2 regions of the Caulobacter sp. 05T431 genome follow, and region 2 is predicted to be linked to the other one. Evidence: predicted binding sites of a transcription regulator. Region 2 holds the regulator's gene; the other holds the start of a gene.
What was found. Region 2 encodes HrcA, which represses chaperone genes, less so after heat shock. Its sites were predicted from a motif close to GTTAGCANTCNNNNNNNNNGANTGCTAAC; they were not measured.

Region 1: a site for HrcA is predicted at 5,434-5,462, ahead of groES (co-chaperone GroES). Genes of this name have one in related genera too.

Annotation. Positions count from the first base shown of each region.
Region 1 covers NZ_JBFTKU010000007.1:188,272-195,841, forward strand. The annotation lists gene AC1U89_RS09095 (TonB family protein) at 1-259, opposite strand, end outside; gene AC1U89_RS09100 (hypothetical protein) at 355-501, opposite strand; gene AC1U89_RS09105 (hypothetical protein) at 605-733, opposite strand; gene AC1U89_RS09110 (acyltransferase family protein) at 807-2,012, opposite strand; gene AC1U89_RS09115 (LacI family DNA-binding transcriptional regulator) at 2,132-3,157, shown strand; gene groL (chaperonin GroEL) at 3,379-5,022, opposite strand; gene groES (co-chaperone GroES) at 5,082-5,372, opposite strand; gene AC1U89_RS09130 (protease inhibitor I42 family protein) at 5,609-6,022, shown strand; gene AC1U89_RS09135 (TonB-dependent receptor plug domain-containing protein) at 6,106-7,570, opposite strand, start outside.
Region 2 covers NZ_JBFTKU010000001.1:124,770-129,113, forward strand. The annotation lists gene AC1U89_RS00550 (addiction module antidote protein) at 1-137, shown strand, start outside; gene AC1U89_RS00555 (DUF2975 domain-containing protein) at 528-1,061, shown strand; gene AC1U89_RS00560 (helix-turn-helix domain-containing protein) at 1,085-1,315, shown strand; gene rph (ribonuclease PH) at 1,491-2,210, opposite strand; gene hrcA (heat-inducible transcriptional repressor HrcA) at 2,334-3,410, shown strand; gene grpE (nucleotide exchange factor GrpE) at 3,418-4,038, shown strand; gene AC1U89_RS00580 (low molecular weight protein-tyrosine-phosphatase) at 4,129-4,344, opposite strand, start outside.

The sequences.
Region 1 (7,570 bases), on a different contig from region 2:
TCTCGTCCTTGACCACGCAGTCGGCCAGCGTGCCGTCCAGCTGGACCTGGCAGCTGATGATCGCCCTGCCGGCGATGTTCTGGGCGGCGGCCTTGGGCGGATAGGCCCACTGCATCTCGTCCCCCGTCGGCGGCCGCAGCCAGTCGGGGCGCGTAGCGGCCACCTTCGGATCGCCGCCGATCGGGCAATTGACCTCTTCGGCCTTGGTCGCCGACGTGCTCACGGCGACGGCCATCGCCGCCACGATCCAGATCGTCAAGATTCCGCCCCCGAACACGCCCGCTGCAACTCAAGCTTAGGTATGCGGATCGGACGTCTTCAACAATGGCCTGGACGCGGACGGCGAGGCGACGCTCAGCGGACCAGGCGGATCGCGACCTGGGCGGCGATGCCCAGGATCAGCCACAGGGCCACGCCGCCCATGACCAGGTTGATCGCCGGCAGGCGGGGTTCGGGCGGGCGACGGGTCCTGGGCGCACGGCGGGGAAGCGGGTAACCCATCGCGTTTCTCCCTGCGGACGCGTCGAACGCGCGCCTCAGGGGAACTGTACGCCTGCAACCCTTGAATTCATACAGATAAATACTCTCGCAAAGAGAGTGTCGATCAGCCCAGCACCTGGAACGCCGCCTGGCTGACCACGCCCAGGATCAGCCACAAGCCCAGCCCCAGGACGATGAAGACCGGACGCGGCGAGCGCCGGTCGCGGAACCCGTGAATCTCGTGACGCGCCATGTCCTGCCCTCCAGGAACGCCGCATGCGTTCGCGGAGTCAGGAACGGGCTTGGCCATAATTTCGCTGCATGTGTTAACGCGAGCGTGATCGGTTATCCACAAGCGCGGCCGTCCGCTTACGGAACCCGCCGGCCAGGAGCTTGCCCGCCAGCCAGCGGCGCACGGGCTCGTCATAGAGCTTGAGGCAGGCCCAGGCGATCGCGACGGCGACGACGAACACCCCGGTCCCCAGCAGGGCGCCCTGGGCGGGCGGGACCTTCTTGTCGATGACCCAGCCGGTGTAGATGTAGATCAGCGGATAGTGGGTGATGTAGAGCGGGTACGACAGGTCGCCGAAGAAGCGGGCGATCCGCACCGACGGCCCGTCGGCGTCCTTCTCGCCGGCCCCGATCGCCACGATCAGCGGGAACAGCAGGATCACGCAGGCGGCCTCGTACAGGCCGTTGACCCACAGCGCCTTGCCGCCGAAGCGCGGCAGGGCCAGGGCGACGATCAGCAGCAGGCTGCAGACCGCGAAGGCGTTCCCGACCTTGATCCGCTTGCCCAGCCGCATCAGCAGGACGCCCGCGAAGAACGGGAAGACCACGCGGGTCAGGCCGATGCGGACGCCGTTGGCGTCCAGCGCCCAGCCGCCGATCAGGTCGCCCCGAGGGCCGGTGACCAGCAGGTGTACCGTCGCCAGTCCCGCCAGGCCCACCAGCACGCCCAGGGCGCGGTTGGACAGCTTCCGCAGGCCCACGGCGTAGAGGATGTTGGCGATGTACTCGTAGAACAGCGACCACTGCGGGCCGTTCAGCGGATAGATCTCGCCCCAGCCGCGGATCTCGGCCGATGGCCGCAGCGGGATCATCACGAAGCTCAGCAGCAGCACCCCGACCACCTGCCAGGCGGTGACGGTCTCCAGCTTGGGGAACAGCGAGAAGTGCTGGAAGCCCAGCAGCGCCGCGCCGATCAGGCCGCCGACGATGATCATCGGCTGCAGCCGGACCAGTCGGCGCTTGTAGAAGTCCCACTGGCCCATGCCCGCCCAGCGGTCGTCATAGGCATAGGCGATCACGAAGCCCGACAGCAGGAAGAAGAAGTCCACCGCCAGGTAGCCGTGGTTGACGATCTGCTTCTGCGGATCGCCGCCGCTGTAGGCCTCGAACAGGTGGAAGACGACCACCATCAGCGAGGCCACGCCGCGCAGCCCGTCCAGGATGACGTAGTGGCTCTTGGCCGGCGCGGTCGCGTCGGTCGCGGTCGCCCCAGGGGACGGAACGGCGGGTGAGGCGGTCATTTGGTGTTTCCCCCGGACTTCGTTGGCGGCTCCCGTTTGCGGGTCGCCCGGAAGGCTTCTTGGGTTTATCGTTAAACCGCAAGACAGTTTTTGAGCGCTTTGACGGGGAGGCCGAAGCGATGAGCCGGGGACGCCGGACCGGCCAGGCCGGACGGGTGACGATCAAGGCGGTGGCCGCCCGCGCCGGGGTGTCGGCCATGACGGTGTCGAACGTCTTCAACGACACCGGCAAGTTCGGCCGCGAGACCCGCGAGCGGGTGCTGGCCGCCATCGCCGAGCTGGGCTACGTGCCCAACTCGGCCGCGCGGCGGCTGGTGGGGGCGACGCCCGCCCGGGTCGGCCTGCTGTACGCCGGGGTCGACAGCCTGTTCATCGACGGCGTGCTGGCGGCCACGGCCGTGGCCAGCGCCGAGCGCGGCCTGCAGCTGATGGCCCGCAAGGCCGACTCGCCGGAGCACGCCCTGGCCGTCGCCCGCGCCCTGCAGGAGGCCGGCGCCGACGCCCTGCTGCTGCTGCCGCCCTTCGACACCGCGATGGCCGGCTCGGTCCGCTTCCAGGCCCTGGGCCTGGCCGCCGCCGCGATCGCCACGGCCGCGCCCCTGCCCGGCCTGTCGACGGTCCGCATCGACAACCGCGCCGCCTCGCGCGCGGTGACGGACCTGCTGATCGCCAAGGGCCGCCGGCGGATCGCGGTCATCGCGGGGCCGCACGACCACTCCGACAGCGCCGAGCGCCTGCTGGGCTGTCGCGAGGCCCTGGCGGCGGCCGGCCTGCCCCTGCGGGACGCGTTGGTGGTCGAGGGCCGCTTCACCTTCGAGTCCGGACTGGAGGCCGCCGAGCGGCTGCTGGACCTGGCCGAGCCGCCCGACGCGATCGTCGCGGCCAATGACGACATGGCCGCGGCCGTGCTGTGGATCGCCCACCGGCGCGGCCTGGTCCTGCCCCGCGACCTGGCCGTGACGGGGTTCGACGACACCCTGCTGGCCACCCGCGTCTGGCCGTCCCTGACCACGGTGCGCCAGCCGATCGACCGCATGACCGCCCGGGCCCTGGACCTGCTGCTGGACGCCCTGCGCCAGGGGCCGGAGGCGCCGCCGGTGGACGTGCTGGAGCCGCATGTGCTGGTGGAGCGGGCGTCGACGTAGGTCCAGCTTTCCAAAGTCCTTCTCCCCTTGCGGGAGAAGGTGTCGGCGAAGCCGACGGATGAGGGGTCGAAAGCCCTATCCGGAAAATTCTGAGAGACCCCTCACCCGACCCCACTTCGTGGGGCCACCCTCTCCCACAAGGGGAGAGGGATACGGAACCCAAAGAAAAAGGGCGGGACCTTTCGGTCCCGCCCTCATTCATCAGCTGAGCTGACTTGGACTTAGAAGTCCATGTCGCCCATGCCGCCCATGCCGCCGGGAGGGCCGCCGGCCGGAGCGCTCTTCTTGGGCGCTTCGACGATGGCGGCTTCGGTGGTGATCAGCAGGCCGGCGACCGAAGCGGCGTCTTGCAGAGCCGTGCGGACAACCTTGGCCGGGTCGATGACGCCGTCGGCGACCAGGTCGACATACTGCTCGGTCTGGGCGTTGAAGCCGAAGGTGGCGTCGTCCTTCTCGAGGATCTTGCCGACCACGATCGAGCCTTCGACGCCGGCGTTCTCGGCGATCTGACGGATCGGGGCCTGCAGGGCGCGACGGACGATGGCGATGCCGGCGGTCTGGTCGTCGTTGTCGCCCGTGAGGGTCGCCAGCGCCTTCGAGGCCTTCAGCAGGGCGGTGCCGCCGCCGGGAACGATGCCTTCATCGGCGGCCGCGCGGGTCGCGTTCAGGGCGTCGTCGACGCGGTCCTTCTTTTCCTTCACCTCGACTTCGGTCGAGCCGCCGACGCGGATGACCGCGACGCCGCCGGCCAGCTTGGCCAGACGCTCTTGCAGCTTTTCCTTGTCGTAGTCCGAGGTGGTGTCCTCGATCTGCTTCTTGATCTGCGAGATGCGGGCCTCGATGGCCGACTTCTCACCGACGCCGTCCACGATGGTGGTGTCGTCCTTGGTGATCGAGACCTTCTTGGCCTTGCCCAGCATGTCGAGCGAGACGTTCTCGAGCTTGATGCCCAGGTCTTCGCTGACGACTTGAGCGCCGGTCAGGATGGCGATGTCTTCCAGCATGGCCTTGCGGCGATCGCCGAAGCCCGGGGCCTTGACGGCGGCGACGCGGAGACCGCCGCGCAGCTTGTTGACCACCAGSGTMGCCAGGGCTTCGCCCTCGACGTCRTCGGCGATGATCASCAGCGGACGGCCCGACTGGACGACGGCTTCCAGCACCGGCAGCAGCGGCTGCAGCGAGGACAGCTTCTTTTCGAACAGCAGGATGAGCGGCTCTTCGAGCTGAACTTCCATCTTGTCGGCGTTGGTGATGAAGTACGGCGACAGGTAGCCGCGGTCGAACTGCATGCCTTCGACGACGTCGAGTTCGGTCTCGGCGGTCTTGGCTTCCTCGACGGTGATGACGCCTTCGTTGCCGACCTTGTCCATGGCGCGAGCGATCATGTCGCCCACTTCCTTGTCGCCGTTGGCCGAGATGGTGCCGACCTGGGCGATTTCAGCGTTGGTCGTGACCTTCTTCGAGGACTTCTTGATCTCGTCGACGACGACGGCCACGGCCTTGTCGATGCCGCGCTTCAGGTCCATCGGGTTCATGCCGGCGGCGACCGACTTGAGGCCTTCCTGGACGATGGCTTGCGCCAGCACGGTGGCGGTGGTGGTGCCGTCGCCGGCCTTGTCGTTGGTCTTGCTGGCGACTTCGCGGATCATCTGCGCGCCGAGGTTCTCGAACTTGTCAGCCAGTTCGATTTCCTTGGCGACCGAGACGCCGTCCTTGGTCGAGCGCGGGGCGCCGAAGGACTTTTCGATCACGACGTTGCGGCCCTTGGGGCCCAGGGTCACCTTCACCGCGTTGGCGAGGATGTTGACGCCGCGCAGCATCTTGTCGCGCGCGTCCGAGGAGAAATAAACGTCTTTAGCGGCCATTTGAGAGCCCTTCTAAAAGAGAAACTTGGAGAGGAAGCGGTCGAGCGTTCAGCCGGGCCTTAGGCCTCGACGATGCCCAGGACGTCGCTTTCCTTCATGATCAGCAGGTCCTGGCCGTCCACCTTCACTTCGGTGCCGGACCACTTGCCGAACAGGATGCGGTCGCCGGCCTTCACGTCCAGGGCGACGATGTCGCCCTTGTCGTTGCGGGCGCCGGGGCCGACGGCGACGACTTCGCCTTCCTGCGGCTTTTCCTTGGCGGTGTCGGGGATGATGATCCCGCCCTTGGTCTTGGTTTCTTCTTCGACGCGCTTCACCAGGACGCGGTCGCCGAGAGGGCGAAATTTCATGAGTCTTCTCCGTCGGGACGGTTTTAAATTATGGTTCGTCAGGCCAGCGGGGAGCGTCGCTGTTAGCAGTCGCTCCCATCGAGTGCCAACGCCGGGCAGGAGTTAGGACCGCCCCCCGGGGGAGTCAAGGACGCCGGACGTCGATTTGCTGTGGGCGAAAGCCGTCCAAGCCCGGACGGCGGACGGAAAGCCGGCTCAGAAGCGTTGGGTCAGGACGATCAACACGAGGACGGCGCATGAAGAGCATCCCCCTCCTGACCGCCTCCCTCCTGGCCGGCCCGGCCCTCGCCGCCCTGCTCGCCCTGGGCGCCTGCGCCAGCGACGTCACCCTGCCCGTGCGCACCGTGACCGACGTCGACGCCGACGCCGGGACGGTCGAGCTGGTCAGCGGCCAGGACCTGGAGATCGCCCTGCCCCTGACGGCCGGCACGGGCTATGGCTGGCGGCCGGACCAGGACCCCTCGCCCCTGCTGGCGGGCGGCTCCAGCTTCGAGACCCAGGCCAAGGCGCCGGGCGCGCCGGTGCGGACGGTCTATCGCTACACCGCCGCGGCGCGGGGCCGGGGCGACCTATCCTTCACGCTCAAGCGCCCGTGGGAGCCCGACGCCCCCGGCGACCGCCGGGTGGTGTTCCATATCCGCGTGCGCTGAAGCCCGGCGCGTGCGCTGACCGGAAAAAGAAAAGGGCGGCGGGGTCGCTCCCGCCGCCCTCCGGTCTCAAGCCGTGAGGCCTGTTACCACTTCTTGGTCACGTTCACGAACGCACGACGACCGTAGATGTCGTACGACGAGGCCAGACGCATGTTGGCGAAACGGCTGGCGCTGCTGGTCGAGTAGAACGGCGGCTGCTCGTCGAACACGTTGTTCATGCCGACGGTCACGGCGATGTCGTTGAACACCTTGCGGACCGACAGGTCGTGGGTGGCGACGAACTCGATGTGACGCTTCACGTAAGCCGATTGCTCGCGATACGTGATGATGTCCGTGCCGTAGCCGCTGTAGCTGTCGTCCACGTCCGAGGTCTTGCCGGTCAGCTGGGTGGCCCAGGTCACGGTCCAGTCGCCTTGCTGGTAGGTGACGCCGGTGCGGCCCGCGAAGTCCGGATAGCCGGTGAAGCCCTGGTTCTTGACCGGAGCCGAACCGCCGCTCAGCTGGGTGTACCAGTCGAGGGTCCAGGTGAACTGGCCGGTGATGGTCAGCTGGCCGGGGCCCGCGTCACGACGATAGGTCGCGCTCAGGTCCAGGGCGTTGTTCCACTGCTTGGCCACGTTCAGGTAGGCGTCCGCCACCGTCAGCACCGCGCCGAAGGTCGGCGAGGCGGTGTCGGTGTTGCGGGTGATCAGGCTGCAGTACGGGCTGGTCGGGAAGTCCGGCGAGTCCAGGCACGAGTCCAGGATGTTGGCCGCGCCGTAGCGTTGGACCTGGTTGTTGATCGTCAGCTCGGAGTAGTCCAGGGCCACGTGCAGGTCGGCGAAGCTGGGGGTCCAGATCACGCCGATCGACTTGGTGTCGGACGTCTCGGCCTTCAGGTAGCCCAGGCCGCCCTTGGCGAAGATCGTGTACGAACCGGCGCCGCCGAAGGTCGAGTTCGGCGCGATGCCGAGCGAGGCGCAGTTGGCGCGTTGACGGTCGGTGGTGCCGGCCGTCGTGCCGTACTGGTAGCAGGGGTCGGTCGACTGGGCCAGGAAGCTGGTCGACGAGCCCAGGTACAGCTCATACAGCGCCGGGGCGCGGAACGAGGTGCCCTTGGTGGCGCGCAGGGCCAGCGAAGGCGTCAGGTGCCAGCTCAGGCCGGCCTTGTAGGTCTTGCTGTCGCCGTAGCTCTTGTAGTCCGAATAACGGCCCGAGAGGTTCAGCGTCAGGCTTTCGGCCAGCGGCTTGTCCTTCAGGACCGGGATTTCCAGTTCGCCGAAGAGCTCGTGCACTTCGTCCGAACCGTGGGTCTCGGCCGAGGCGGCCGAACCGTTGTAGTTGCTGTTGCGGCTGTTGTAGCCGGGGGTGTCGTCCAGCGACTCCTTGCGCAGCTGGAAGCCGAAGGCGGCGCCCACCGGGCCGGCCGGCAGCGAGAACAGGTCGCCGCTGACCGAACCTTCGACGTACTGGTAGACGTACTTGGTGTGGCCTTCTTCGTAGCCGTTGAGGAAGGCGTATTCCTCGGGCGTCAGATAGCTGGCGCCGACGGTCGAGACCTTGCCCAGG
Region 2 (4,344 bases):
CCGGTCTGGGACGCGAGAGCCTGTACAAGGGCCTGAAGGAAGGCGGGAATCCCCAGTTGGAGACCGTGTTGAAGATCGTGGCTGCGCTTGGCCTCCGGCTGAAACCCGCCCCGGCCGAGGTGGACGACGCCGCCTAGCCCGCCCGCCGCCATGGTGTCCCCGGCGCCACACCTTGGATAATCTGTTCGATGAGCGCGATCATTACAGAGGTTTAATATCGTTTATCGATAAGCGACATTGGCGGTCGTGGAATCGCTCCCTATGTTCGCCGCATGGGAGAAACGCCATGTCGGCGCGGTCCCGCCCCACCGATCCGAAGGCCCGCCATGTCCGCCGCCAGACTGTTCCGCATCGTCGACGCCGTCGCCACCCGCCTGGCCACGCTGACGCTGATCGCCGGTCTGCCGCTCGCCGCCGTGACCTTCGCGATCAAGACCTTCTGACCCCGGACAAGAGCTCGCCTTTGACCCGTCCCGATCCGCCGGGGCATGGTCGGCGTTTCTGTGTGAGGGGAAGGGGAAGAGCGGATGCGCGCCTTGGGGCCTGGCTCGGTGTCGAGCTTCCTGAAGATCATCCTGGACGTGATCTATGTGGGCCTGTGGGTCTGGGTCAGCCTGCTGGCGATCTTCACGGTCGCGGTGCTGCTGCTCAGCTTCAATCCCGAACTGATCACCTCGAAACTGCATATCGGCAGCTCGATCGACGAGCTGATCAGCAAGGGGCCGTTGTTCGCCGGGGCCCTGGGGGCCTGGGCCCTGCTGTCGGGCGGCTGGATGGTGATCGTCGAGCGCCTGCGGCGGGTGTTCTCGACCCTGACCGCCGGCGACCCGTTCCATCCGGACAATGTCCGCCGCCTGCGGGTGGTGGGCCTGGTCCTGGCCGCTCTGGAGATCGGCCACTACATCTTCGCCGCCCTGGCCAAGTGGCTGGCGCCGGACACCAAGATGATCGACGGCTCGTTCAGCCTCAGCGCCTGGTTCCCGGTCCTGGTGGTGTTCGTCCTGGCCGAGGTCTTCCGCGAGGGCGCGCGCCTTCGACGGGAGGCCGAACTGACAATCTGACCCCGCGGAGACTTTAGATTCCCATGGCCATCCGCGTGCAACTGGACCGCATCCTGCTGGAAAGGCGGATGTCGCTGACCGAGCTGTCGGACCGGGTCGGCGTGACGATCGCCAACCTGTCGATCCTCAAGACCGGCAAGGCCCGCGCCGTGCGCTTCACGACGCTGGACGCCCTGTGCCGCGAGCTGAACTGCCAGCCTGGGGACCTGATGACGTACGAGCCGGGGCCGGGGGAGGCCCACGAGGAGGATTGACCTGATCCTTCGCCCCTTGCGGGAGAAGGTGGCGCGGAGCGCCGGATGAGGGGTCTCTCAGATAGAAAAGCCGCGATCAGCCGAAAGGCCGATCGCGGCTTTTGCGTTCTTCAACCCCTCACCCGACCCCACTGCGTGGGGCCACCCTCTCCCGCAAGGGGAGAGGGATAGGGGGTTACTTCCCCGAAACCGCTTCGCGCTGCTTGATGAACAGCTCGCCAATGCCTTTCTCGGCCAGGGCGAACAGCTGCTCGAACTCGGCGCGGGTGAAGCCGCGCTTCTCGCCGGTGGCCTGGATCTCGACGATGTCGCCGGCGTTGGTCAGCACGAAGTTGCTGTCGGCCTCGGCGCTGCTGTCTTCCTCGTAGTCGAGGTCGAGCACCGGGGCGTCCTTGTAGACGCCGCAGGAAACGGCCGCGACCTGGCCGAGGATCGGGTCGGTCTTCAGCACGCCTTCCTCGATCAGGTAGTTGACCGCGATGCGCAGGGCGACCCAGGCGCCGGTGATGGCGGCGGTGCGGGTGCCGCCGTCGGCCTGGATGACGTCGCAATCCAGGCTGATCTGGCGCTCGCCCAGGGCCTTCAGGTCGACCACGGCGCGCAAGCTGCGGCCGATCAGGCGCTGGATCTCCTGGGTGCGGCCGCTCTGCTTGCCCTGGGCGGCTTCACGGCGACCGCGCGTATGCGTGGCCCGGGGAAGCATGCCGTATTCGGCCGTGACCCAGCCGGCGCCCTTGTTGCGCATCCAGCCGGGGACGCTTTCCTCGACCGTGGCGGTGACCAGCACCTTGGTGTGGCCGAAGCTGACCAGGCACGAGCCTTCGGCGTAGCGGTTGACGCCGGTTTCCAGCGTGACGTCTCGCGTTTGATCTGGGGCGCGTTCGGACGGACGCATGGGAAACTCCGGGGCTTTGCGTGATAGGATGGGGCCGCTTATCCTAGTTAAGACGGTCGTCCAATCCCGTCGAAACCCGAGGGACCCGCCCAAGGGACTCTGGCGGGCGCGTTCGAAGGCTACATGACACAGCTCTTTTCGGGGTTTTCCGCTCAGACTCCCAGCCTCACGGACCTGGACGCCCGCGCCCGCGACATCTTCCGGCGGGTGGTCGAATCCTATCTGGAGACCGGCGAACCGGTCGGATCGCGGACGATCTCACGCGGCGGGGTGCAGCTGTCGCCGGCCTCGATCCGCAACACCATGCAGGACCTGGCCCAGCTGGGCCTGCTGGACGCTCCCCACACCAGCGCCGGCCGCATCCCCACCCATGCGGGCCTGCGGATGTTCGTCGACGGCCTGCTGGAGGTGGGCGACATCGGCGAGGAGGAGCGGCGCACTATCGAGTCGCGGCTGTTCGCCCACGGCCGCTCGTTCGAGGAAGCCATGGGCGAGGCCAGCGCCATCCTGTCGGGCCTGGCCGGCGGCGCCGGGGTGGTGGTCGCGCCGGTCCGCGAGGGCGGGGTCAAGCACGTGGAGTTCGTGGCCCTGGGCGCCGACCAGGCCCTGGCGATTATGGTGTTKGACGACGGGGCGGTGGAGAACCGGCTGATGCGCCGCGCCGCCGGCGTCACCCCGGCCGCCCTGCAGGAGGCGTCGAACTTCCTCAACGCCCGCCTGCACGGCCGCACCCTGCACGAGGCCAAGGTCGAGATGGCCGCCGAGCTGGACACCGCCCGGCGTGAACTGGACGCCGCGGCGGCGCGTTTGGTCGAGGACGGCCTGGCCGCCTGGAGCGGCGGCGAGGAGCCCGATCGCGCCCTGATCGTGCGGGGCCGCGCCAACCTGCTGGCCGACGCCAGCGCCCGGGAGGACCTGGAGCGCGTGCGCCGGCTGTTCGACGACCTGGAACAGAAGGGCCAGTTGATCGGCCTGCTGGACGACGTGAGGACGGCCGAGGGCGTGCGCATTTTCATCGGGGCCGAAACGCGACTCTTTTCGCTTTCGGGTTCCTCCCTGATCGCGGCGCCCTATATGACGGGCCGACAGAAGGTGCTGGGGGCGATCGGCGTGATCGGCCCCACCCGCTTGAACTACGCTCGGGTGATCCCGCTGGTGGACTATACCGCCCGGGTGCTCGGGCGGATGATGGACGGATGAGGACTAGATGACCGACGAACAAACGCCGGCCGAGGACGTGGCCTTCGAGGCCGACGACGCCGCGCAGGAAATCGAGGCGCTGCAGCTGGAAGTGGCCGCCCTGAAGGACCAGGCGCTGCGCTTCGCCGCCGAGGCCGAGAACACCAAGCGCCGGGCCGAGCGCGAGATGAACGACGCCCGCGCCTACGCGATCCAGAAATTCGCCCGCGACCTGCTGGGCGTGGCCGACAACCTGTCGCGCGCCACCGCCCACAGCCCGCGCGAGTCGCAGGACGCGGCGGTCAGCAACTTCATCATCGGCGTCGAGATGACCGAGAAGGAGCTGCAGGGCGCCTTCGAGCGCAACGGCCTGAAGAAGATCGACCCGACCAAGGGCGAAAAGTTCGATCCCCACCTGCACCAGGCGGTGATGGAGCAGCCCTCGGACGAGGTCGCCGCCGGCGGCGTCATCCAGGTGCTGCAGGCCGGCTACGAGCTGATGGGCCGCCTGGTCCGCCCGGCCATGGTCGCCGTGGCCGCCAAGGGCTCGACCGGCCCGGAAGCGCCGAGCGAGCCGACGGCCGGGGCCGCGAACCCGTACGCCAGCACCGGCGCGGATACGGGTGGGTCGTTCGACACGAAGGCCTGAGTTCGGCCTGAGCTCCAATTTCGTTGTCATCCCGGAAGCCCCGCAGGGGCTGTCCGGGATGACAACCTTTGTGATGGGCTGGAAGAGCGTTCAGCCCTCCCCCTCGATCAAGTCCGCCAGCCCCCTGCCCCCCGCCACCGCATCGGCCCAGGTCACGTCGAACCCGGCGTCGTCGCCGTAGTACGGGTCGGCCACCGACTTGCCGTGGCGGCCTTCCACCGTATCCAGCAGCAACAGCAGCGCCGCCGTCCCGTCCGAGGGCCGGATGCGCTTGAGGTCGGCGAGGTTGTCGCGGTCCAGCGCCAC